Regions from separate parts of the Streptomyces sp. NPDC038135 genome, predicted to be linked through region 3. Evidence: riboswitches for the same ligand, from Rfam matches in the RefSeq annotation. Region 3 holds a riboswitch; each other region holds the start of a gene.
The links. A riboswitch is a leader RNA that binds a small molecule or an ion and turns the genes downstream of it on or off. The one in region 3 is predicted to bind cyclic di-AMP.
Positions count from the first base shown of each region.

Region 1: it holds a riboswitch for cyclic di-AMP, as region 3 does, so the genes downstream of both, ACZ7JA_RS24625 (M23 family metallopeptidase) here and ACZ7JA_RS20740 (transglycosylase family protein) in region 3, are expected to answer to the same signal.
Region 2: it holds a riboswitch for cyclic di-AMP, as region 3 does, so the genes downstream of both, ACZ7JA_RS03720 (transglycosylase SLT domain-containing protein) here and ACZ7JA_RS20740 (transglycosylase family protein) in region 3, are expected to answer to the same signal.
Region 4: it holds a riboswitch for cyclic di-AMP, as region 3 does, so the genes downstream of both, ACZ7JA_RS17045 (M23 family metallopeptidase) here and ACZ7JA_RS20740 (transglycosylase family protein) in region 3, are expected to answer to the same signal.

Region 1 covers NZ_JBVJXS010000008.1:390,641-396,372, forward strand. The annotation lists gene ACZ7JA_RS24610 (glutamate dehydrogenase) at 1-21, shown strand, start outside; gene ACZ7JA_RS24615 (TetR/AcrR family transcriptional regulator) at 87-677, shown strand; gene ACZ7JA_RS24620 (SGNH/GDSL hydrolase family protein) at 831-1,616, opposite strand; gene ACZ7JA_RS24625 (M23 family metallopeptidase) at 1,870-2,814, opposite strand; cyclic di-AMP (ydaO/yuaA leader) riboswitch at 2,819-2,978, opposite strand; gene ACZ7JA_RS24630 (alpha-galactosidase) at 3,285-5,375, opposite strand; gene ACZ7JA_RS24635 (tyrosine-protein phosphatase) at 5,548-5,732, shown strand, end outside.
Region 2 covers NZ_JBVJXS010000001.1:786,556-792,287, forward strand. The annotation lists gene ACZ7JA_RS03710 (LolA family protein) at 1-747, opposite strand, end outside; gene ACZ7JA_RS03715 (polyprenyl synthetase family protein) at 992-2,002, opposite strand; cyclic di-AMP (ydaO/yuaA leader) riboswitch at 2,536-2,720, shown strand; gene ACZ7JA_RS03720 (transglycosylase SLT domain-containing protein) at 2,724-3,209, shown strand; gene ACZ7JA_RS03725 (HAD family hydrolase) at 3,272-4,084, opposite strand; gene fahA (fumarylacetoacetase) at 4,336-5,553, shown strand.
Region 3 covers NZ_JBVJXS010000007.1:84,386-90,117, reverse strand. The annotation lists gene ACZ7JA_RS20750 (cytochrome P450 family protein) at 1-471, shown strand, start outside; gene ACZ7JA_RS20745 (transglycosylase family protein) at 620-1,633, shown strand; cyclic di-AMP (ydaO/yuaA leader) riboswitch at 1,831-2,003, shown strand; gene ACZ7JA_RS20740 (transglycosylase family protein) at 2,008-2,700, shown strand; gene eno (phosphopyruvate hydratase) at 3,051-4,358, shown strand; gene ACZ7JA_RS20730 (FtsB family cell division protein) at 4,481-4,957, shown strand; gene ACZ7JA_RS20725 (DUF501 domain-containing protein) at 5,040-5,579, shown strand; gene ACZ7JA_RS20720 (Ppx/GppA phosphatase family protein) at 5,576-5,732, shown strand, end outside.
Region 4 covers NZ_JBVJXS010000005.1:518,228-523,959, forward strand. The annotation lists gene ACZ7JA_RS17035 (HPr family phosphocarrier protein) at 40-321, shown strand; gene ACZ7JA_RS17040 (GntR family transcriptional regulator) at 470-1,165, opposite strand; gene ACZ7JA_RS17045 (M23 family metallopeptidase) at 1,364-2,119, opposite strand; cyclic di-AMP (ydaO/yuaA leader) riboswitch at 2,132-2,295, opposite strand; gene ACZ7JA_RS17050 (M16 family metallopeptidase) at 2,541-3,929, opposite strand; gene ACZ7JA_RS17055 (M16 family metallopeptidase) at 3,926-5,320, opposite strand; gene ACZ7JA_RS17060 (DNA gyrase/topoisomerase IV subunit A) at 5,616-5,732, shown strand, end outside.

The DNA of each region.
Region 1 (5,732 bases), on a different contig from region 3:
CGTTACGGCTGGTACCGCTGACCCCGGCGGGTCGCGGCCGTCGGCAGGCGTGGGGCGCTGTCCGGCCGACGGGCTAGTGTGACCGCGTGGCGAGAGTGCGGTTGAGCGTGGCCGAGCGGCGGGAGGAGATGCTGCGGGCCGCCATCGGGCAGATCGAGGCGCGGGGCGTGGCGGCGGTCAGGATCGCCGACGTGGCCTCGGCGCTCGGGGTGAGCAACGCGCTGGTGCTGTACCACTTCTCGACGAAGGAGAAGCTGGTCGCCGCCGCCTTCGCCTACGCGGCCGAGGACGATCTGGCGCGTCTGCGGGCGCTGCTGGCCCGCCGGACCTCCGCGCTGCGCCGGCTGCGCGCCGCCGTGCGCTGGTACGCGCCCACGGGCCAGGCCAAGGGCTGGCGGCTGTGGATCGAGGGCTGGGCGGTGTCGCTGCGCGAGCCGGCCCTGCGGGCGGTCACCCGGGACCTCGACCAGCGGTGGAAGGCGGCGATCGCCGAGGTCATCGTGGAGGGCGTGGCGGCGGGCGAGTTCACCTGCCCCGACCCGGCGGGCACCGCCCTGCGGCTCACCGCCCTGCTCGACGGCCTCGCCGTGCAGCTCACGTCCTACCCGGGCTCGGTGCCACGCGCCCGCGCCCAGGAGTGGGTGAACGACGCCCTGGTCCGGGAACTGGGCCTCTAGCGGGCGGAGTCGACCGGCGCGAGCGCGGCGCCGGCCCGTACGGGAACGCCGGGATCGCCGGTCCGGGACGCGGGCCGGTCCGGCGGGCGCGCGCGGCCGCGCCTCGTACCGCCGGGATCGCGGTACGGGGCGCGGCCGTGCCGTGCGCCGGGGTCAGGCGACCGCCGCGATGCGCATCTTGATGTCGTCCGGCGACAGCGCGCCCTTCGCCGTGACGTGGTCCCCGGAGGACTCGCCGCGCAGCCGGCGGCCGATCCACGGCACCAGGTACTCGCGGGCCCAGTGGACGTCGTCCCGGCGGATCTCCAGGGTGCCCCTGGGCGGGAGCGGCGGCCAGACCTGCTCCGGGTCGGCCGGGATCTCCAGGCCGAGGGCCTGCCCGGCGCGCAGCGCCACGCGCGTGTGCCCCTCGGGCGAGAGGTGCAGGCGGTCGCTGTCCCAGGCCCTGCGGTCCTGGACGGACTTCAGGGACCACAGGTCGAGCACCGGGCAGCCGTACCGGTCGGCGATGGCGCGGACGTGCCCGTTGTAGGTGGCGATCTTGCCGCGCAGGTGCTTGAGCACCGGCACGCCCCGGGTGTCGAAGCCGGTCGTCACCATCACCGTGCCCGCGGCGGCCGCGAGGGCGGCGATGGCCCGCTCGAAGCGCTCGGCCACCTCGTCGGGGTCGGTGCCGGGCCGGATGATGTCGTTGCCGCCCGCGCAGAAGGAGACGAGGTCGGGGGCGAGTTGGACGGCCTTCGGGAGCTGGTGCTCGACGATCTGGTCGAGCAGTTTCCCGCGGACCGCGAGGTTGGTGTACTGGAAGTCGCCCTCGGGCCGCCGGTCGGCGAGCAGGACCGCGAAGCGGTCGGCCCAGCCCACGAACGCCCCGTCGGGCCCGGGGTCGCCGACGCCCTCGGTGAAGCTGTCCCCCACCGCCACGTACGACCCGATCACTGCACTGTTGTCACTCTTCGAATCGTCTGCCACGTCGGACCATGATTCACCTTCGGATGTGACCTACGCGACCGTAGGCAGGGGTTGACGATCGGTGAGATGAGACACCCTTAAAGAGTTTGCCAACCCAGGAATACGGCGGGTACGGGGCCGGTCCGGACGTACCGAAGGCCGGACCCGGGGATCGGGGGTCCGGCCTTCGGAGGCTGTCCGGCAGGTGGCCGCCGGGAGCGTGTCGCTGAGCGCGGGTGGCTCAGAGGGCGACGCCGTGCGAGCGGAGGTAGCCGACGGGGTCCACGTCCGAGCCGTAGTCCGGCGTGGTGCGGATCTCGAAGTGCAGGTGCGGGCCGGTCACGTTGCCGGTAGCGCCGGACAGGCCGATCTGCCGGCCCGGGGTCACCGTCTGGCCGGCCGACACCGAGAGCTGCGAGAGGTGGGCGTACTGGGCGTAGTAGCCGTCGTTCAGCTTGATGACGACCTGGTTGCCGTACGCGCCGCCCCAGCCGGCGGAGACGACGGTGCCCGCGCCGACGGCCTTGAGGGAGGTGCCGGTGGGGACGACGAAGTCGACGCCGGTGTGGTAGCCGCTGGACCACATGCTGCCGGCGACGTGGTAGGCGGTGCCGACGGTGGGGACGGCGACCGGGAGGGTGTAGCCGGTGGCGGGGGCGGCTTCGGCGGCCTTGGTGACCTGGGCCACCGGAGACGCCTGGAGGACGGGGGCGGCCGGGGCGGTCTTCGCCGGGGACTCGGCCCGGGCGCCCGAAGGCTGCGCGGACCGCGCGGGGGCGGGGGCCTCGGTGCGGGTCGGGGCGGCGGCCTTCTTGCCGAGCGACAGCTTCAGACCGGGGTGGATCAGCGCCGGGTTCTCGCCGACGGCCTGCCGGTTGTCGGCGTAGAGCCGGTGCCAGCCACCGCTCACATGCTGCTCGCCGGCGATCCCGGCCAGGCAGTCGCCGGGCTTCACCGTGTAGGTGCGCACGCCGGGTGCCTGCTGGGTGGCCGCCGCGGCCTTTCCGGCCGCCGTCTTCCCGGCGGACTGCACGGTCTTTCCGGGGGTGGACTGAGCGGTGGCGGCGTGCGCTCCGGTGGCGCCCAGCAGGGGCAGGGCCAGTGCGGCGCCGCCGGTTCCGGCGGCGGCGATGGAGCGGGTGAAACGCCGAGACTTGGGACGGCGGTGCTTACCCTTCGCGGGCATGACGCATTCCTCTCCGGCGCCTGCGGGGTGAGCTGTCGGGTTCGGGCTGGAGCTGCCCGGCCGCGCGGTGCGCGGCTTCACCCCGAGCCTGTCGCGGAGACCGGGACAGGCGAGTCGTACCTGGTGGGTCCCCCGCTCCTGCCGTGCACGGGTCATGTGTGCGGGACTCCGGGCGGCGGCAGGATTCGGCGTTCCGTCCGGATTGGTGGCGAACGTAAGCGAGCGGGACGCGCGGAAACAAGCGGCCGATTCCCGGCGTTCACGCCCCAGAAGATCCAAAAGGGAAATTCGCGGTCACCGTGCGTGAATTCCCGTCCGCTCCGCCGATCGAATTCCCGGTTTCCGTTTAGGAATTAGGTGAACATGACGAACAGCGGACGGTCACGGTTATGACGCTCCTCACGCACCGCTCCCCAGCAGCCCTTACTCCGGGCCGAGTTGCGACGAAGGCGTCAATTCGGGCAGAGGAATCATATGCGGCGCAGTCGGACTACTACCGCATCCAGGTCACCGCGCAGTCCGGTCGGCAGTCCATGGTGCAGCAGCACCGCACCGCGGTGCACTTCGCCCGTTTCGCGGCATTCGTACGATGCCGTGGGGTCGAGTCCGCGCAGCCGTACGCGCGGCACCGGCTCCCCGTAGCTCTGCGCCTGGAGGCACGCCAGGACCACCGTCTCGTCCCCGAGCACGTACTGGACGGCGCTCAGGCCGCCCGTCGGGGGCCGCAGCCGGTACAGCTCGCCGCGCTGGACGAGCGGCCTGATCTCCTTGTAGAGGGCCACCCACTCCCGGGCCTCGGCCAGCTCCTCCTCGGACCACGCGGTGAGGTCGCCGCCTATCCCGAGGACGCCCGCCATGGCGCTGACGAAACGGAAGCGCAGGGAGCTGGTCCTGCCGTTGAGCTGGTTGTTCGGGCTGTCGGTGACCCAGGCGGCCATCACGCGCGCGGGATGGATCTGACTGAAGCCGTGCTGGATGGCGAGCCGGTCCAGCGGGTCGGTGTTGTCGGAGGTCCACACCTGGTCGGTGCGGCTCAGCACACCGAGGTCGATCCGGCCGCCGCCGCCCGAGCAGGACTCGAAGGCGACGTGGGGGTGGGCGGCGCGCAGCCGGTCCAGCAGGGCGTACAGCGCGCGGACGTGGTCGACCCACAGACGCTGCGGATACGGCTCGCCCGGCCAGCCGGCGTCGGTGAAGCAGCGGTTGAAGTCCCACTTCACGTAGTCGATCGGCGCGCCGGACAGCAGGGCGTCCAGACGCTCCCACAGGTACTCCTGGACGTCCTCGCGGGCGAGGTTGAGGACGAGCTGGTTGCGCAGTTCCGTCCGCCTGCGGCCCCGCTGGTGCTGCACCCAGTCGGGGTGGGCGCGGTACAGGTCGCTGTCCGGGTTGACCATCTCGGGCTCGACCCAGACGCCGAACCGCATGCCGAGGCCGTGCACCTGGTCGGCCAGGGGCTTGAGGCCGTGCGGGAACCGGTCGGGGTTGGGGGTCCAGTCGCCGAGTCCGGCCCGGTCGCTGGTGCGGGCGCCGAACCAGCCGTCGTCGACGACGAACAGTTCGACGCCGATGCCGGCCGCCCGCCGGGCGAGCGCGGCCTGCTGCTCCTCGGAGATGTCGAAGAACGTCGCCTCCCAGGAGTTGAACAGCACCGGCCGGTCCCGGTCGGCGTCCGGGATCACGTGCGCGCGCTGGTAGGCGTGCCAGGTCCGGCTGGCCCCGCCGAAGCCGCCGTCGCTCCACAGGCCCGCGAAGACGGGGGTGGTGTACGACTCCCCCGGTTCCAGGAGCAGCAGGCCGGAGTCGTCGTGGCCGGCCCCGCCGGTGATCTGCACGCGTGCGTCGGGGAGTTGGGCGACGGCGATCCGCCAGGAGCCGGACCAGCCGAGCGCGCAGCCGTAGACCTCCCCGCGTTCCTCGGTGGCGTCGGTGTCGAGGGCGACCCAGGGCAGGTGCTGGTGGCCGGTGTGGCCGCGGCGGCTGCCGACGACCTTCTCGCCGTGGGTGAGCGGAGCGCGGGTGAGCAGGGACTCGGCGGCCCAGCGGCCGTTGAGCTGGGACAGCCGCCAGCCGTCGCGGTCGGGCAGGGTCCAGGCGGCGGCGTCGGCGCGCAGCAGTTCCACCCGCGTCTGCCCGCCGTTGTCGAGGGTGACCCGGCGCTCCACCACGTCGCCGCGCATCCGGTAGTGCAGGGTGACCGCCAGTCCGTCGTCGTCGAAGCGCAGCCGCAGCTCCGCGCCGTCTCCCGCCTCGTCCCGCTCGCACTCGTACGACACGAAGCGCCATTCGGTGCCGCGCCGCTCGCCGGTGCGGACGCTGAGCGCGGGGCGGACGAAGCGGGGGCCGCCCTCGACGGGGTACTCCTCGCGGCCGTCGAGCGGGGACTCGAAGGGCCGGTAGCCGGGCAGCGGGCTCAGGGCCAGGGCCTCGGCGTCGGGGAGCGTGATGCGGGGCCCCCAGTGGAGGTGGATCAGCTCGTGCGCCTCGGTCAGGTGCAGGGCATAGCTGCTGGTGGGCCCCGACAGGAGCCAGGTGCGTCCGTTCTCGGCGATGTCCACCATCGAGACCTCACAGGTGTCAACAGATCCGCTCAGGTGCGCACATCATCGGGGCCCGTGCGCGCCCCTGGCAACGCCTGTGGACAACTCGTTGCCCGAGGTGATCGATGTCGTATCGTCGTCGGAGCGCCCGCCGGCGAGCCGAGCCGACGGGTTCCGACCGGGAGGAGCCCCCGTGACGCAGCAGGTCCCGTCGACCGAGCCGGAGCTGGCCGGAGTGCGCAATTTCCGTGACGTGGGCGGACTGCCGACCGAGGACGGCCGGCGGGTGCGGCAGGGGGTCCTGTTCCGCAGCGGTCACCTCGCGCACGCGACGGAGGAGGACGCGGCGTTCCTCGCCTCCCTGGGCCTGCACACGGT
Region 2 (5,732 bases), on a different contig from region 3:
GAACTTCAGCGGCATGCCGGTCTTCGCGTCCACGGCGATGCTGACGGCGCCGACCGTGGTGCCGGACTGCCTGGGCTTGATCAGCAGCTTGTAGGCGTCGCGTCCGGCGACCTGCGCGGTGCCGTCGACGGTCACGGACGTGGTGTCGTCGACCGCCTTCAGGGCCTCGTCGGCGAAGTTCTTCGGCGTGGCCGGCGGCTGCTCGGCCCGGTGCCGCCCACCGGACTCGGCGGCGGCCGAGTGGTAGACCTCGTTGCTCTTGCTGTCGTAGCCCCAGACGTCCTTGCCGTCGTGGACGACGCTGTACTCGGAGCCGCTCTCCAGCAGCGACAGCTTCTGCCGGTCCGGCCCGTCGGCGGCCACGCGCAGCGTGTGGGTGCCGGAGACCAGCTCGGTCAGCTTGGACTGCGGGTCCGCGGAGGAGCCGTCGCCGCCGCCCGCCGCCCCGGACATCAGGCCGCTCTCCAGACCGCCGAGGTCAGGCAGGCCGAGGTCGGTGCTGACCTTCACCGTGCCGGAGAGCTGCTGCACGTCCGACTTGGCGATCTTGTCGATGAGCTGCTGTGCGGTGATCTTCGGCAGGTCGGGGTCACCGGAGTCGGCGAGCGCCGGGACCAGCCCGATCGTGGCCGCCGCGACCCCCACCACCGCGACCGGGACCACGTACCGGGCGGCCTTGCGGCGTCCGGTGGGCAGGTCCTCGTCGCGCTCGGCGCCCGTTGCGTCGTCGGATTCGTACGGTGCCATCTGTGCCTTACCTCCGTCGTCGGCGGCGGCTGCCCCACACTGGTCCACCTGAGCCGCCATTCTCACCCGAATCGGTGAGGAGTGGTGATTTCCGTGGTTTCCATATGACCAAATCGGCCGTGAGGAAGCGTCAGACCATGGCACCAACTCCGTGTACGCCTGGGGTATGACACCGGAGGGCGGCGCCTCCCCCGACCCGTAGGGGTCACGCGGGAGATACCGCCCTCGGCCGGCGTCAGGGGCCTCAGCCGGCCCGGTGCACCACCGCGTCGCACAGTTCGAGCAGCGCCGCCTTGGAGTCGCACTCCGGCAGCGGGGCCAGCGCGGCGCGCGCCTCCTCGGCGTAGCGCACGGTGTCGCGGCGCGCCTGCTCCAGCGCGGGGTGCGCGCGCAGCGCGGTCAGCGCCTCCTCGAGCCGGGCGTCGTCCCCGAGGTCGGAGTCGAGCAGCTCGCACAGCGCGACGTCCTCGGGCAGGCCCAGCCGGGCGGCGCGCTCGCGCAACCGGAGCACGGGCAGCGTCGGGATGCCCTCGCGCAGGTCGGTCCCCGGGGTCTTGCCGGACTCGTGCGAGTCGGAGGCGATGTCCAGGACGTCGTCGGCGAGCTGGAAGGCGACCCCGAGCCGCTCGCCGTACTGGGTGAGCACGTCGACGACCGTCTCGTCGGCGCCGGACATCATCGCGCCGAACCGGCAGGAGACCGCCACCAGGGAGCCGGTCTTGCCGCCCAGCACGTCCAGGTAGTGGTCGACCGGGTCGCGGCCGTCCGAGGGGCCCGCGGTCTCCAGGATCTGCCCGGTGACCAGCCGCTCGAACGCGAGGGCCTGGACCCGGACCGCCTCGGGTCCGAGGTCGGCGAGGATCTGGGAGGCGCGGGCGAAGAGGAAGTCACCGGTCAGGACGGCGACGGAGTTGCCCCAGCGCGTGTTGGCGCTGTCCACCCCGCGCCGCACGGACGCCTCGTCCATGACGTCGTCGTGGTACAGCGTGGCCAGGTGGGTCAGCTCCACGACCACGGCCGACGGCACCACACCGGGGGCGTACGGGTCCCCGAACTGCGCCGCGAGCATCACGAGGAGCGGCCGGAACCGCTTCCCGCCGGCCCGGACGAGGTGCTGCGCGGCCTCCGTGATGAACGGGACCTCGCTCTTGGTGGCCTCGAGCAAGCCTTCCTCGACAGCCGTCAATCCGGCCTGGACATCGGCTTCCAGAGCCTGGTCCCGCACGCTCAGCCCGAACGGCCCGACGACGGTCACGAGGGGTCTCCTGTCTGCTGGTGTCTGCTGGCGATTACGCGGTTTGTCGATAGGTCGCTGCCCTCACTCAAGTCAGCGTATCCGGTCCTGTTTCGATCACCGAGGGCGGCCACCGGTCCGGCACGGACGGCATCGGACCATGATCGGCGCAGTGCCGACCACCCGATAATACGGACATTAGGCGCATTAATACGCCTTTCGTGACGCGCAGGAAATCGGCCACAAGGCATCCCGCGGAGCGTTCCCCACTCGCCTGCCCTCGAGCCCAAATCCCCCATGTCTGATTTGGAATACTTTGCTATTTCGTGAATTGGGTCACGCGCCCCGGCCGGCCCGCCACGCCCGGCCACCACCCGTTTTTCCGCGCCACATCAGCGAGTTGAGCATTGGCAGTCGCAAAGGATCAAGTACCCAAAACGGAACAGAACAAGGTCAACTTGGTCTTTACGTGAATCCGACACTTGTTCCGGACATGTGCTCTCGCATACGTTCCCGGCCAGTCGAGCGGAACGCCGAATCCTGCCGCCGCCCGGCACCACCCATCGACGAACTCATTCGTACGGCAGGAGCGGGGGACCCAGGTAAGTTCGCCGGACCGGACGACACGTGTCGTCACCGGAACGGCAAGGGGTGAAGCCGTGCCGCCTCGGGCGGCACGGCCGGGCACCTCCCCGCCCGAACCCGACAGCTCACCTCGCAGGCGACGGAGAGGAACTTGGCCATGCCTGCAGCCGCTCAGCCCCGCCGCGTCCGCACGAACCGCCTCGCCCGCAAGCTCGCGGTCCTCGGCACCGGCGCCGCCGTGCTCGCCCTTCCGGTCGTCGGCGCCACCAGCGCCTTCGCGGCCGACTCCGCCGGCTCGGCCGGCACCACCCTCGCCGGGTACCCGAACAACCTCGACGGCTGGATCCGCGAGTCCCTCGCGATCATGGCGGAGAAGCACATCCCGGGCACCTACAACGGCATCCACCGCAACATCATGCGCGAGTCCTCGGGCAACCCGCGCGCCATCAACCTGTGGGACTCCAACGCGGCCAAGGGCATCCCGTCCAAGGGCCTGCTCCAGGTGATCGACCCGACCTTCAACACCTACCACGTGGCCGGAACGGCGTTCGACCCCTACGACCCGGTCGCGAACATCACCGCCGCCTGCAACTACGCGGCCGCCCGCTACGGGTCGATCGACAACGTCAACGGCGCCTACTGACCGGCACCGCGGCGCGGCGCCACCTGACCGGCGCCCGCCGCGGGCCGCTGCCCGCGTCCCGGTCAGCCGGCCGGGAACAGTCCTTCGAGGACGACGGCGACGCCGTCGTCCTCGTTCGACGCCGTGACCTCGTCCGCGACCGCCTTGAGTTCGGGGTGGGCGTTCGCCATGGCGACCCCGCGGCCCGCCCAGGCGAACATGGGGATGTCGTTGGGCATGTCGCCGAAGGCCAGGGCCCGTTCGGCGGGGATCCCGAGACGGCCGGCGGCCAGCGCGAGCCCGGTCGCCTTGGTGACGCCGCACGGCTGGAGCTCCACCGTGCCCGGCCCGGACATGGTGACCGTGGCCAGCGACCCCACCGCCGCCCGCGCGGTCGCCGCCAACTCGTCGTCCGACAGCGTGTGATGGCGCAGCAGCACCTTGCTGATGGGCTCGCGCCACAGGTCGTCGCGCCGGTCGACCCGCACCGCGGGCAGGGTCGGGTGGGGCATCAGGTAACCCGGTTCGATCAGCGTGAGGCCGTCCACGCCGTCCTGGTCGACGGCCGCGAAGACCTGCCCCACCTCGGCCTCGATCTTGCCGAGCGCGGTCTCGGCCAGTTCCCGGTCCAGCCGCACCGACCACAGCAGGCGTTCGGTGCCGGCGTCGTAGACCTGCGCCCCCTGCCCGCACACCGCGAGCCCCGTGCAGCCGAGCGCGGCCAGGAGCGGCCGCACCCGGGGGGCCGGCCGGCCCGTCACCACCAGGTGCCGGGCACCGGCCCGCGCCACCCGCTCCAGCGCGGCGAGCGACCGTTCGGAGACGGTGTCGTCACCGCGCAGCAGCGTGCCGTCCAGGTCGGTGGCGATCAGGGCGTATGCGGGAGGTGCGGCCATGATCAGAGAATACGGACCGCACGGCCCGCCGACTCACCAGGTTCCCGCGGGACTTGGGGCCCGCGGGAGGCGTTTCCCGGGTCGGCCGTGGGCCGCAGCCAGGTGCTTCACCGGGCCGGACCGATACCGGCCGTGCCGGGCGGACACCCCCTGTGGCACTGCCCAAGACACCTGTCCCGGCCGTAACGTGTGGCGCGATCACATGGAACGCATCGCCATGCATGGCCCGGATGAGAGTGAGGCAGCACCCCATGCCCCCCTTCGACGTCCCCGAGGGCGACCCCTTCGGCCCGCACAACCTTCCCTACGGTGTGTTCTCACCCTCCGGCAGCACGGAGCGCAGGGTCGGCGTCCGGCTCGGTGACCACGTCCTCGACGCGGGCGCCGCGGCCGCCGCCCTCGGTTCGCCGTACGTGTCCCTGCTCGCGCAGGCCACCCTCAACCCGCTGCTGGCGGCCGGCCGCACAGCGTGGTCGGACGTGCGGCGCGCGCTGACGGCGTGGGTGACGGTTCCCTCGCACCGGTCGACGATCGAGCCGCTGTTCCACCCCCTGTCGTCGGTGACGCTCCACCTGCCCTTCGAGGTCGCGGACTACGTCGACTTCTACGCCTCGGAGAACCACGCCCGGAACGTCGGCCAGATCTTCCGCCCGGACGCGGAGGACTCCCTGACCCCCAACTGGAAGCACCTGCCGATCGGTTACCACGGCCGCTCCGGCACGGTGGTCGTCTCCGGCACGGACGTCGTCCGGCCGTCCGGACAGCGCAAGGGCCCCGGCGACCCGGCACCGGTCTTCGGGCCCTCGGTACGGCTGGACATCGAGGCCGAGGTCGGCTTCGTGGTCGGCGTGCCCTCCGAGCTGGGCACGCCCGTCGCGCTCGGCGACTTCCAGGAGCACGTCTTCGGTCTGTGCCTGCTCAACGACTGGTCGGCGCGGGACATCCAGGCCTGGGAGTACGTCCCGCTCGGCCCCTTCCTCGGCAAGTCCTTCGCCACCTCGGTGTCGGCGTGGATCACTCCGCTGGAGGCGCTGGAGCACGCCCGCGTGACGCCTCCCGAGCGCACCCACCCCCTGCTGCCCTACCTGGACGACACCGCTCCCGGCGTCGAGCCCGGCGGCTACGACCTGCGGATCTCCGTCGCGATCAACGGTCACACGGTGTCCGAGCCGCCGTTCTCCACCATGTACTGGACCGCCGCCCAGCAGCTCGCCCACATGACGGTGAACGGCGCCTCGCTGCGCACCGGCGACCTGTACGGCTCGGGCACGGTGAGCGGCCAGGCGGAGAGCCAGCGCGGCTCGCTGCTCGAGCTGACCTGGAACGGCCGCGACCCCCTCGAACTCCCGGACGGCAAGCGCGCCTTCCTGGAGGACGGGGACGTGGTGACCCTGTCTGCCTGGGCGCCGGGACCGGACGGCGGCCGGGTCGGACTGGGGGAGGTCGGCGGGCGGATCGTGTCGGGCTGAGGCGCCGCCCGGCGGGTGACGGCGGGACCGGCTGTCCGGAAAGGCGGGGCGAGGTCCCCCTGACGGGCGCGATCCCCGCCGGACACCTGACTCGGGCCCCGTGTCCCCGTCATACTGGCGGGGACACGGCATCACCCGACGCGCCTCCGGCACGTCCCCGGCACCACCCGACACCCGCA
Region 3 (5,732 bases):
CAGCGCCACCGGCTGCAGGACTCCCTCGCCCGCGGCGAACAGGGCCTGCTGGAGACCGGTGTCGAGGAACTGCTCCGCTACGACGGCCCGGTCGAGCTGGCCACCTGGCGGTTCGCCACCCGGCCGCTCACCCTCGGCGGGCAGGACATCGCGGCCGGCGACCCGGTGCTCGTCGTCCTCGCGGCGGCCGACCGTGACCCGGAGCGGTTCGCCGACCCCGACGTCCTCGACCTCGCCCGCGCGGACAACCAGCACCTCGGCTACGGCCACGGCATCCACTACTGCCTCGGCGCCCCGCTCGCCCGGCTGGAGGGCCGGACCGCGCTCGCCACGCTCCTCACCCGCCTCCCCGACCTGCGGCTGGCGGCCGATCCGGCCGAACTGCGCTGGCGCGGCGGGCTCATCATGCGCGGGCTGCGCACCCTGCCCGTGGAGTTCACCCCGGCCGCGGAACAGGCCGTACAACCGTAAACATGACGGGCGTTCAACTCTGTGATCTTCACGTGATCTGTGCGGCATGAACTTGTGACAAGTGATCGTATGCCTATACGTTCACCCATCAGCGCGGCCCCAGCACCATCGGCCGCGCCGGTCCCGCTGTCGCACGAAAGGCTTCCGCATGCTCTCCGGGAACGGTCGTCACCGTCGCCCCCGTCAGGCTCCGGCACTTCTCGTCGCGGCCGGAGTGACCGGCTCCGCCATCGCCATCCCGCTCCTCGGCGCCGCGAGCGCCAACGCGGCCGACGGCACCACCTGGGACAAGGTCGCCGAGTGCGAGAGCGGCGGCTCCTGGAGCGCCGACACGGGCAACGGGTACTACGGCGGGCTGCAGATCTCCCAGGACGACTGGGCCGCGTACGGCGGCACCAAGTACGCCGCCACCGCCGACCTGGCCAGCCGTTCGCAGCAGATCGCCGTCGCCGAGAAGATCCTCGCCGACAAGGGCACCACGCCCTGGACGACCTGTGCCCTGCTCTCCGGTCTGACCTCGGACTCCGGCTCCCTGGACGTCGACACGGGCGTCGGGGGCCCGGGCAAGTCCGACTCGGGGCACGACCAGTCCGGCGACGCCTCCGGCTCCACGGACCCGTCGTCCGGTTCCACGGACGATTCCGACTCGTCCGGTCTGCCGGATTCCTCACCGTCGTCCGACTCCTCCTCGGACTCGGCCGGCAAGCCGTCCTCGGGCACGGGCAAGGGCGCCGACTCCAAGGCTACGGACAAGGGTGCGGAAGCTCCCAAGTCCGACAAGTCCGCCTCGCCTCGCGCCGAGGAGTCGGAGGGGAGCGAGTCCGCGACTCCGGATCCTGTCGTGGAGGACTCGGACAATTCATGGCAGACCGGCGGTTCTTGGAGCCTCGTCGACACCGGAGCGCTCGGCAGTGGCGGACGTCACCGCGGCGACAGTGCGGACGAAAGCGTGACAAACGGTCAGAACGCCACCGTGTCCGGCAAGCACGCCTCCCGCGGGGCGGACGCCTACACGGTCCACGAAGGCGACACCCTCGCCTCCATCGCCGACTCCCTTGACGTGGACGGCGGATGGCATGAGCTGTACGCCCTGAACAAGAAGGCCATCGGCGCCGACCCGAACCACATCTCCGCCGGTCAGACCCTCGAAGTCGGTAGCTAAACGGGCCAAAAGCAGCGGCAGTTGACGCCCGGATTGATCACCGATGTCCCTTTCGGTGAAAGTGTGGGATGAGTCTCAGAAGCCCTGATCGTCTTTGAAATTCCCTCGATCGCGTGTCTACGGTCGTGACCGCTCGTCACCACGAGCCCCGGCTGCCGCAACGCCGAATCCTGCCAGTGGCCGCCCGGGAACAGTCGTCGCGTAATGCGCCGTAGGCAGGAGCGGGGGACCCAAGGTAAGTGCCGGAACCAGCGCACGCGCTGGAACCGGCTAGGGGTGGAGCCGCGGCCCGTGAAAGCGGGCCCGCGGCCGGGCAACTCATTCGGCCCGAACCCGACAGCTCACCTCGCAGGCGTCGGTGAGGGGATCCATCCATGCTGTTCTCCAGCAAGGGCAAGCACCGTCGTCCGTCCAAGGCCACCCGTGCCATCGCGCTCGCCGGTGTCACCGGCGCCGCCGTCGCCGCCCCGCTCATGGCGGCCGGCAACGCCTCCGCCGCCACCACCTCCGAGTGGGACGCGGTCGCCCAGTGCGAGTCCGGCGGCAACTGGTCCATCAACACCGGCAACGGCTACTACGGCGGTCTGCAGTTCTCCGCCTCCACCTGGGCCGCCTACGGCGGTACGCAGTACGCCGGCCAGGCCAACCAGGCCTCCAAGGCCCAGCAGATAGCCGTCGCCGAGAAGGTCCTCGCCGCCCAGGGCAAGGGCGCCTGGCCGGTGTGCGGCAAGGGCCTGTCGAGCACCCCCAACAACGGCTCCGCCCCGAGCACCTCCTCCGGGAACACCTCCTCGGGCAGCACCGCCACCCGCTCCACCGACCAGCAGGCCGCCTCCCGCTCCAGCGAGCGTCCGGCCGCGAGCGCGAAGAAGACCGTCACCACCCCGACCGGCAAGAAGGTCAAGAAGGGCGACGGCGAGTACAAGGTGGTCAAGGGCGACACCCTCGGCACCATCGCCGAGAAGCAGAAGGTCGACGGCGGCTGGCAGAAGCTCTACAAGCTGAACAAGGACATCGTCGAGAACGCCGACCTCATCTACCCGGGCCAGCAGCTTCACCTGAAGTGACACCTGGCTCCGACCGGAACCACAGTGCCCTCACCAGGCCGTCCCCCAAGCCGAAGGCCTCGTGAGGGCCATTCCCCCCGTCCCCCACGGGCTCCCCGCCCCGGTGCGTGTTCCCCCGTACGCACCGGGGCGGGGCTGTGTTTTTCCCGGCTCTTCGCCGGCTCTTCCCCGCCTCGTCGGCGGGACCTTGACCGAACCCCTTTGTTCCGGGCGGGAACAATGGGTACCGTCTCCCTGTCCACGGGACGGTCGGTCGGTGGCCGACGCCCCTTGGACGGTTAGGCTCTAGTCGCAAGGCAGAGCCGCAAGGCACCCCGCCCCGCACTTCCAGCGTCACATCCAAGAAGGAGATGCTCGTGCCGTCCATCGACGTCGTCGTAGCCCGGGAAATCCTGGACTCCCGAGGCAACCCCACGGTCGAGGTCGAGGTCGGCCTCGACGACGGCAGCACGGGTCGTGCCGCCGTTCCGTCCGGTGCCTCCACCGGTGCCTTCGAGGCCATCGAGCTCCGTGACGGCGACCCCAACCGCTACCAGGGCAAGGGCGTCGAGAAGGCCGTCCTCGCCGTCATCGAGCAGATCGGCCCGGAGCTGGTCGGCTACGACGCCACCGAGCAGCGCCTGATCGACCAGGCCATGTTCGACCTGGACGCCACCGACAACAAGGGCTCGCTCGGCGCCAACGCCATCCTGGGCGTCTCCCTCGCCGTCGCGCACGCCGCCTCCGAGGCCAGCGACCTGCCGCTGTTCCGCTACCTGGGCGGCCCGAACGCGCACCTGCTGCCGGTGCCGATGATGAACATCCTGAACGGCGGCTCGCACGCCGACTCCAACGTGGACATCCAGGAGTTCATGATCGCGCCGATCGGCGCGGAGTCCTTTTCCGAGGCCCTGCGCTGGGGCACCGAGGTCTACCACACCCTGAAGAAGGTCCTGAAGAGCAAGGGCCTGTCCACCGGCCTCGGCGACGAGGGCGGCTTCGCCCCGAACCTCGGCTCCAACCGCGAGGCCCTCGACCTCATCCTCGAGGCCGTCAAGGAAGCCGGCTACGCGCCCGGCGAGCAGATCGCCCTCGCGCTCGACGTCGCCGCCTCCGAGTTCTACAAGGACGGCAAGTACCTCTTCGAGGGCAAGGAGCGCTCCGCCGCCGAGATGACGGAGTACTACGAGGAGCTCGTCGCGGCCTACCCGCTCGTCTCCATCGAGGACCCGCTGTTCGAGGACGACTGGGCCGGCTGGAAGATCATCACCGACAAGCTCGGCGACAAGGTCCAGCTCGTCGGCGACGACCTGTTCGTCACCAACCCCGAGCGCCTCGCCCGCGGCATCGACGAGGGCGCCGCCAACGCCCTGCTGGTCAAGGTGAACCAGATCGGCTCGCTCACCGAGACCCTGGACGCCGTCGAGCTGGCCCAGCGCAACGGCTTCAAGTGCATGATGTCCCACCGCTCCGGCGAGACCGAGGACGTCACCATCGCCGACCTGGCCGTCGCCACCAACTGCGGCCAGATCAAGACCGGCGCCCCGGCCCGCTCCGAGCGCGTCGCCAAGTACAACCAGCTGCTGCGCATCGAGGAGATCCTCGACGACGCCGCGGTGTACGCCGGCCGCAGCGCCTTCCCGCGCTTCCGCGGCCACACCGGGGTCTCCAAGGGCTGACCCCGGCCGGGCCGATCCGAACGGGACGGCCCGGGTATCAGCCAGTCGTACGTACGTCCCCGTACCCGGTCCCGTACCGTGTGCGGGGACGTACGCACGTGGAAGGGGAGGCGGAGAGCCAGATGGCCGTCAAGGACCGGGACCGTTTCTCCACCGCCACCAGGCTGCGCGCCCTCGGCGAGCAGACAGCGGCCAGGGTCTACCGCTCCCAGACCAAACGGCAGGCCCGCCGCTCCCGGCTCACCGGCCGCGCGGCCCTGCTGGCGCTGGTGCTGTGCTCGCTGATCGTCGCCCTCGCCTACCCGATGCGGCAGTACGTCTCCCAGCGCGCCGAGATCTCCGACCTCCAGCGGGAGCGGGGAGAGGCCCGGCAGCGCGTCGAACAGCTGCGTGACCTCAAGGCGCGCTGGCAGGACGACGCCTACGCCGAGCAGCAGATCCGGCGCCGGCTGCACTACGTGATGCCGGGGGAGACTGGCTACGTGGTCGTCGACCCGGGCGCGGCGAAGCAGTCCCGCGCCGACCTCGGGGCCGCCCACCGGCCCTGGTACGCGAACGTCTGGGACGGGGTCGACAAGGCCGACGCCTCCGACCAGTGACCGGACCCCGGCCGGGAGCCGGCCGCCACCAGTAACCGGCCCGCGGGCCGGCCACCGACAGAAAGCCACCCTGAAAGCAGTCATGGAAACGCCTCCGCCGCCCACTCCGCGCACCGAGCCCACCGACGCGGACGTCGAGGCCTTCAAGCAGCAGCTGGGCCGCCCGCCGCGCGGTCTGCGGGCCATCGCGCACCGCTGCCCCTGCGGACAGCCGGACGTCGTGGAGACGGCGCCCCGGCTGCCCGACGGCACGCCCTTCCCGACGACGTACTACCTGACGTGCCCGCGCGCCAACTCGGCGATCGGCACGCTGGAGGCGGACGGCGTCATGAAGGAGATGACCGAGCGGCTCGGGACCGACCCGGAGCTGGCCGCCGCGTACCGCGCCGCCCACGAGGACTACATCCGGCGCCGCGACGAGATCGAGGTGCTGGCGGGCTTCCCGAGCGCCGGCGGCATGCCGGACCGGGTGAAGTGCCTGCACGTGCTGGTGGCCCACTCGCTGGCCGCCGGACCGGGCGTGAACCCGCTCGGCGACGAGGCGATCGCGATGCTCCCCGAGTGGTGGAGCAAGGGACCGTGCGTGACGCCGTGCGAGCCGGCCGGGGAGGACGGGAAGTGACCCGCGTGGCCGCCGTCGACTGCGGCACGAACTCCATCCGCCTGCTGGTCGCCGACGCCGATCCGGCGACCGGTGAGCTCGTCGAGCTGGACCGGCGGATGACCATCGTGCGGCTCGGCCAGGGCGTCGACCGCACCGGCCGGCTCGCCCCCG
Region 4 (5,732 bases), on a different contig from region 3:
ACTGGTCTAGACAACCTGAACACCGAAGGGCAGCAACACATGGCTGAGCGCCGCGTCAACGTCGGCTGGGCCGAGGGCCTCCACGCCCGCCCCGCCTCCATCTTCGTCCGAGCCGCCACGGCCACAGGCGTCCCGGTGACGATCGCCAAGGCCGGGGGCAACCCCGTCAACGCGGCCTCCATGCTGGCCGTCCTGGGCCTGGGCGCCCAGGGCGGCGAGGAGATCGTCCTCGCCTCCGACGCCGAGGGCGCGGACGTCGCCCTGGACCGTCTGGCCAAGCTGGTCGCCGAGGGCCTCGAGGAACTGCCCGAGACGGTCTGAGCACCGGTCACGGGAAACACCGGAGCCGTGCCGCCCTTTTCCGGGCGGCACGGCTCCGCCGTTTCTCCGGAAATCCAGGCGCGCGGGAAATCGGGCAGCGGAAATACCGCGCCACGGAATTCCCCCCTCTTTGTATACGGTGCCCGTGTTAATGCCGCCGGCCCGACATGTTTACGGCATGTTGCGAAGTCCTCACACGGTCCGGGCGGCCCTCGCCACCGGAAAAGCGCAATCGGTGCGCGGCCGTAGCGCGCTCGGTGTGCAGCGCCGTGAGCGCACGCGCGCGTTCGCCGTCGCCGCGCGCCACCGCGTCCACGATCGCGCCGTGCTCGGTCCAGGAGTCCACCGGGCTCGGCGGGGCCGCCACCGCGTACATCCAGGCGATCTTGTGCCGGAGCTGGGTCAGCATCGACGTCAGCGAGGGACTGCCGCAGGCCTGGGCGAGTGTCTCGTGGAACCAGCCCCCCAGCGCGCGCAGATCCTCGCTGCCGCCCCGCCGGGCCCGCTCCTGCCCCAGCCTGACCAGGCCGCGCAGCACCTTCAGATGGGCCTCGGTGCGCCGCTGGGCGGCCCGGAAGGCGCCGAGCGGCTCCAGGAGCACGCGCATCTCCAGCAGGTCGGCGGCCTCCTGCTCGGTCGGTTCGGCCACGCACGCGCCCGCGTGCCGCCGGGTCACCACGAAGCCCTCGGCCTCCAGGGTGCGCAGGGCCTCGCGGACGGGGACGCGCGAGACGCCGTAGCGGCGGGCCAGGACTTCCTCGGTGAGCCGGCCGCCGCGCTCGTGGACGCCTGCGACGATGTCGTCCCGGATCGCCGTGCACACCGAATGCGCCGGAATACGCATGACCGACCTCCGCCTTAATCCCCGTGAAACGCCGACGATGGACGCGTTGACTCGTGACTCTATTCCAAGGGAGCGGAATCTCCGACGGCGGGCCGGAATCCATGAATATTTTTTGGCCGGACAGCGGCGAACACCGCCGGGAACGGCGAAAGCCCCGGCTCGGTGAGCCGGGGCTTTCGGATGTCCGTGCGCGAGGCGTCAGACGTGCACGCCGTGCTGGCGGAGGTAGGCGACGGGGTCGACGTCCGAGCCGTACTCGGGCGTCGTACGGGCCTCGAAGTGGAGGTGCGGGCCGGTGACGTTGCCCGTCGCGCCCGACAGGCCGATCTGCTGGCCCGGGGTCACCTTCTGGCCCACCGTGACGCCGATGGAGGACAGGTGGCCGTACTGGGTGTACATGCCGTCGGCCATCCGGATCACGATCTGGTTGCCGTACGCCCCGCCCCAGCCGGTGGAGACGACGGTGCCGGCGCCGACCGCGTGCACGGAGGTGCCGCTGGCGGCGTGGAAGTCGATGCCCGTGTGCGAGCCGGACGACCACAGCGAGCTGCTGGCCTGGTACGCCGTCGAGACGTACGAGTGCACGATCGGGGCGACGAAGGCGTTCAGGCGCTTGCGCTCGGCCTCACGGGCGGCGCGCGCCGCGGCCTCGCGTTCCTTCTTCGCCTCGGCGGCGGCCGCCTTGACGGCGGCCTCCTCGGCCGCCTGCCGCTCGGCGGCCTGCGTCTGGGCGGCGGCCTGCTCGTCGATCTGCTCGGCGACCTGGTCGCTCACGCTGATCACCGGCGTGAGGCCGGTCTGCTCGACGGGCTTCTCCACGGCGAACGCCGGGGCGGCCGCGAGGCTGCCGATGACGCCGGTGGTGGTGAGGGCTGCGACACCCGCCGCCTGAGCGGTGGTGCGCTTGACGCGGCCGGGCTTGCGGTGCTTCCCGGAGGCGCACATGAACGCCATGAAGTGGCTGGTCCTTTCCTTCCCTCTCGCCTACCGGGTTAGCTGACGGGTTCGGAGCAGGAAGGTCTCCTACGGACTCCCTCGCTCGCGCGCGGGCGTCCGATTCACCCCAGGGACTGCGATGGGTCCCCGGCTCCCCTGGCTCGCGCCGTACGGGGACTCGGCGATGACTGTCCGGTGCCGCGGGCGCGGCGCACTGCCTGACGGACAGCCCGGATGACGCTAAGCGGCCCGGTCTCCGGCGCCCAAACGGATCCGGGCTTTTGTAGCGCATCCCACAGGGCAGACAGGCAACCTCCGCCTCAATTCGGACATCTGGACAAGGGCGCCCCACCGGTTTCGCGAAGGACCGCGCACACGATGGGGACCTGACGGCCCGTCGGCCGCGAGGTCCCCATGCGCGCGTGGCGCCGTCCGGCCGCTACTCGGCGGCGACCACGGTGACTTCGCCGATGCCGAGCGCCTGCACCGGCTCCTTGATCTGCGCCGCGTCACCGACCAGGACCGTCACCAGACCGTCCACCGGGAAGGCGCTGACGACCGCCGCGGTGGCCTCGACCGTGCCGGTGGCCGCGAGCCGCTGATACAGCGTCGCCTGGAAGTCGTCGGGCAGGTGCTGCTCGACCTGGTCGGCCAGGGTGCTCGCGACGGCCGCCGCGGTCTCGTACTTCAGCGGCGCCACCCCGACCAGGTTCTGCACGGCGACGTCCCGCTCGGCGTCGGTCAGGCCCTCGGCGGCGAGGGTGCGCAGCACCTTCCACAGGTCGTCGAGCGCCGGACCGGTGTTCGGGGTGTCCACGGAGCCGCTGATGGCGAGCATCGCGGCGCCGGTGCCGTCCGGAGCGGACCGCAGGACCTGCCCGAAGGCGCGCACGCCGTAGGTGTAACCCTTCTCCTCGCGCAGCACGCGGTCCAGGCGGGAGGTGAGCGTGCCGCCGAGGCAGTAGGTGCCGAGCACCTGGGCGGGCCAGACCCGGTCGTGCCGGTCGGGGCCGATCCGGCCGATGAGCAGCTGGGTCTGGACGGCGCCGGGGCGGTCGATGATGACGACACGGCCGGTGTCGTCGGCGGTCACCGGCGGCACCGGGCGCGGCTCGCCGGGGGTACCGGACCAGGCGCCCAGGGTGTCGGCGAGCAGGGCGTCCAGATCGGTGCCGGTGAGGTCGCCGACCACGACCGCGGTCGCCGTCGCGGGACGCACATGACGGTCGTAGAAGGCGCGGACCGCGGCCGCGTCGATCTTCTCGACCGTCTCCTCGGTGCCCTGGCGCGGGCGCGACATGCGCGCGGTGGCCGGGAACAGCTCCTTGGAGAGCTCCTTGGCGGCGCGCCGGGAGGGGTTGGCCAGTTCGTGCGGGATCTCGTCCAGCCGGTTGCGCACCAGCCGCTCGACCTCGCTCTCCGCGAAGGCGGGGGCGCGCAGGGCGTCGGCGAGCAGGCCGAGGCCCTTGGCCAGCCGGGAGGCCGGCACCTCGAGGCTGAGCCGGACGCCCGGGTGGTCGGCGTGCGCGTCGAGCGTGGCGCCTGCCCGCTCCAGCTCCGCGGCGTAGTCCTCGGCCGAGTGCTTGTCGGTGCCCTCGGAGAAGGCCCGCGCCATGATCGTGGCGACGCCGTCCAGGCCGGTCGGCTCGGCGTCCAGGGGCGCGTCGAGCAGCACCTCCACGGCGACGACCTGCTGGCCGGGGCGGTGGCAGCGCAGCACGGTCAGCCCGTTGTCCAGCGTGCCGCGCTCGGGGGCCGGGAACGCCCAGGGCCTGGCCTCGCCCGGCTGCGGCTGGGGGTGGAAGTCCATCGGGGCGAGCTCGCTCACTTGGCCGTCTCCTCGTTGTCGTGTCGGCCCTCGACGGTCGCTTCGGCCTCCGGGTCCTCGGGGACGTCCGCGTCCTCGACGGTCTCCGGGGACTTCGGCTCGTACACGAGGACCGCGCGGTTGTCCGGACGCAGGCGGGCCTTGGCGACCTCCTGCACCTGCTCGGGGGTCACCTCCAGCACGCGCTCGACGGCCGTCAGGGCGAGCTGCGGGTCTCCGAACAGGACGGCGAACCGGCACAGTTCGTCGGCGCGGCCGGCGACCGTGCCGAGCCGGTCCAGCCATTCGCGCTCCAACTGGGCCTGGGCGCGTTCCATCTCCTCGGGCGTGGGGCCCTCCTCGGCGAACCGGGCCAGCTCCTCGTCGATCGCGGCCTCGATCACCGGCACCTCGACGTCACCGGAGGTCTTCACGTCCAGCCAGCCGAGCGAGGGCGCGCCGGCCAGCCGGAGCAGGCCGAAGCCGGCCGCGACGGCCGTGCGGTCGCGGCGCACCAGCCGGTTGTACAGCCGGGAGGACTCGCCGCCGCCGAGCACGGTCAGGGCCAGGTCGGCCGCGTCCGCGTCGCGCGTGCCGTCGTGCGGGAGCCGGTAGGCGGCCATCAGGGCGCGCGCCGGGACCTCCTCCTCGACGACCTCGCGCACCTGGCCGCCCATGACCTCCGGCAGCGAGCCGTCGCGGGGCGCGGGCTTGCCGTCGTGGCCGGGGATGGAGCCGAAGTACTTCTCGACCCAGGCGAGGGTCTGCTTCGGGTCGATGTCGCCGACCACGGACAGCACCGCGTTGTTGGGCGCGTAGTACGTCCGGAAGAACTGGCGCGCGTCCTCCAGGGTGGCCGCGTCCAGGTCGGCCATCGAGCCGATCGGCGTGTGGTGGTAGGGGTGGCCCTCCGGGTAGACCATGGCGGTCAGCTTCTCGAAGGCGGTGCCGTAGGGGACGTTGTCGTAGCGCTGGCGGCGCTCGTTCTTGACGACGTCCCGCTGGTTCTCCATGGACTCCTCGTCCAGGGCGGCCAGCAGGGAGCCCATGCGGTCGGCCTCCAGCCAGAGGGCGAGCTCGAGCTGGTGGGCGGGCATGGTCTCGAAGTAGTTGGTGCGCTCGAAGCTGGTGGTGCCGTTCAGCGAGCCGCCGGCGCCCTGCACCAGTTCGAAGTGGCCGTTGCCCGTCACCTGTCCGGAGCCCTGGAACATCAGGTGCTCGAAAAGGTGAGCCAGGCCGGTACGTCCCTTGACTTCGTGGCGGGAGCCGACGTCGTACCACAGGCAGACCGCCGCCACCGGGGTCAGGTGGTCCTCGGAGAGCACCACGCGCAGACCGTTGGCCAGCCGGTGCTCGGTCGCTGTCAGGCCCCCGGAGCCTGCCTCGGCCGTGGTCGTGTGACCCATGGGCATGTACGTCCCTTCGCGAGCGGAGGCGGTTGATGGAAACCGCGGTTTTCCTGCCGGTCCTGCCACTGTATGCAAGCGTGCGGAGCCTCGGCGAAGTTCCCGCCGGACGTACGCCCACAGCGGATCACCTCAGCGGATCGCGTAGCCTGCGTCCCGCGTGCCGTGGGAGGGCTTCCCGGCACCGGGGCGGACCGCGGGGGACCGGGTCGCGGCCCGGCTTGTCAGTGCCGCGGTCCACAATGGTGCGCGTCAGATCCGTCAACCCCGAGCGAACAGAAATCTGGAGGAGCCGGCAGCGATGGCCCGCCGCAGCACGAAGACCCCGCCGCCCGACGATTCGTACGAGGAGAGGATCCTCGACATCGACGTCGTGGACGAGATGCGTGGCTCCTACCTCGAGTACGCGTACTCGGTC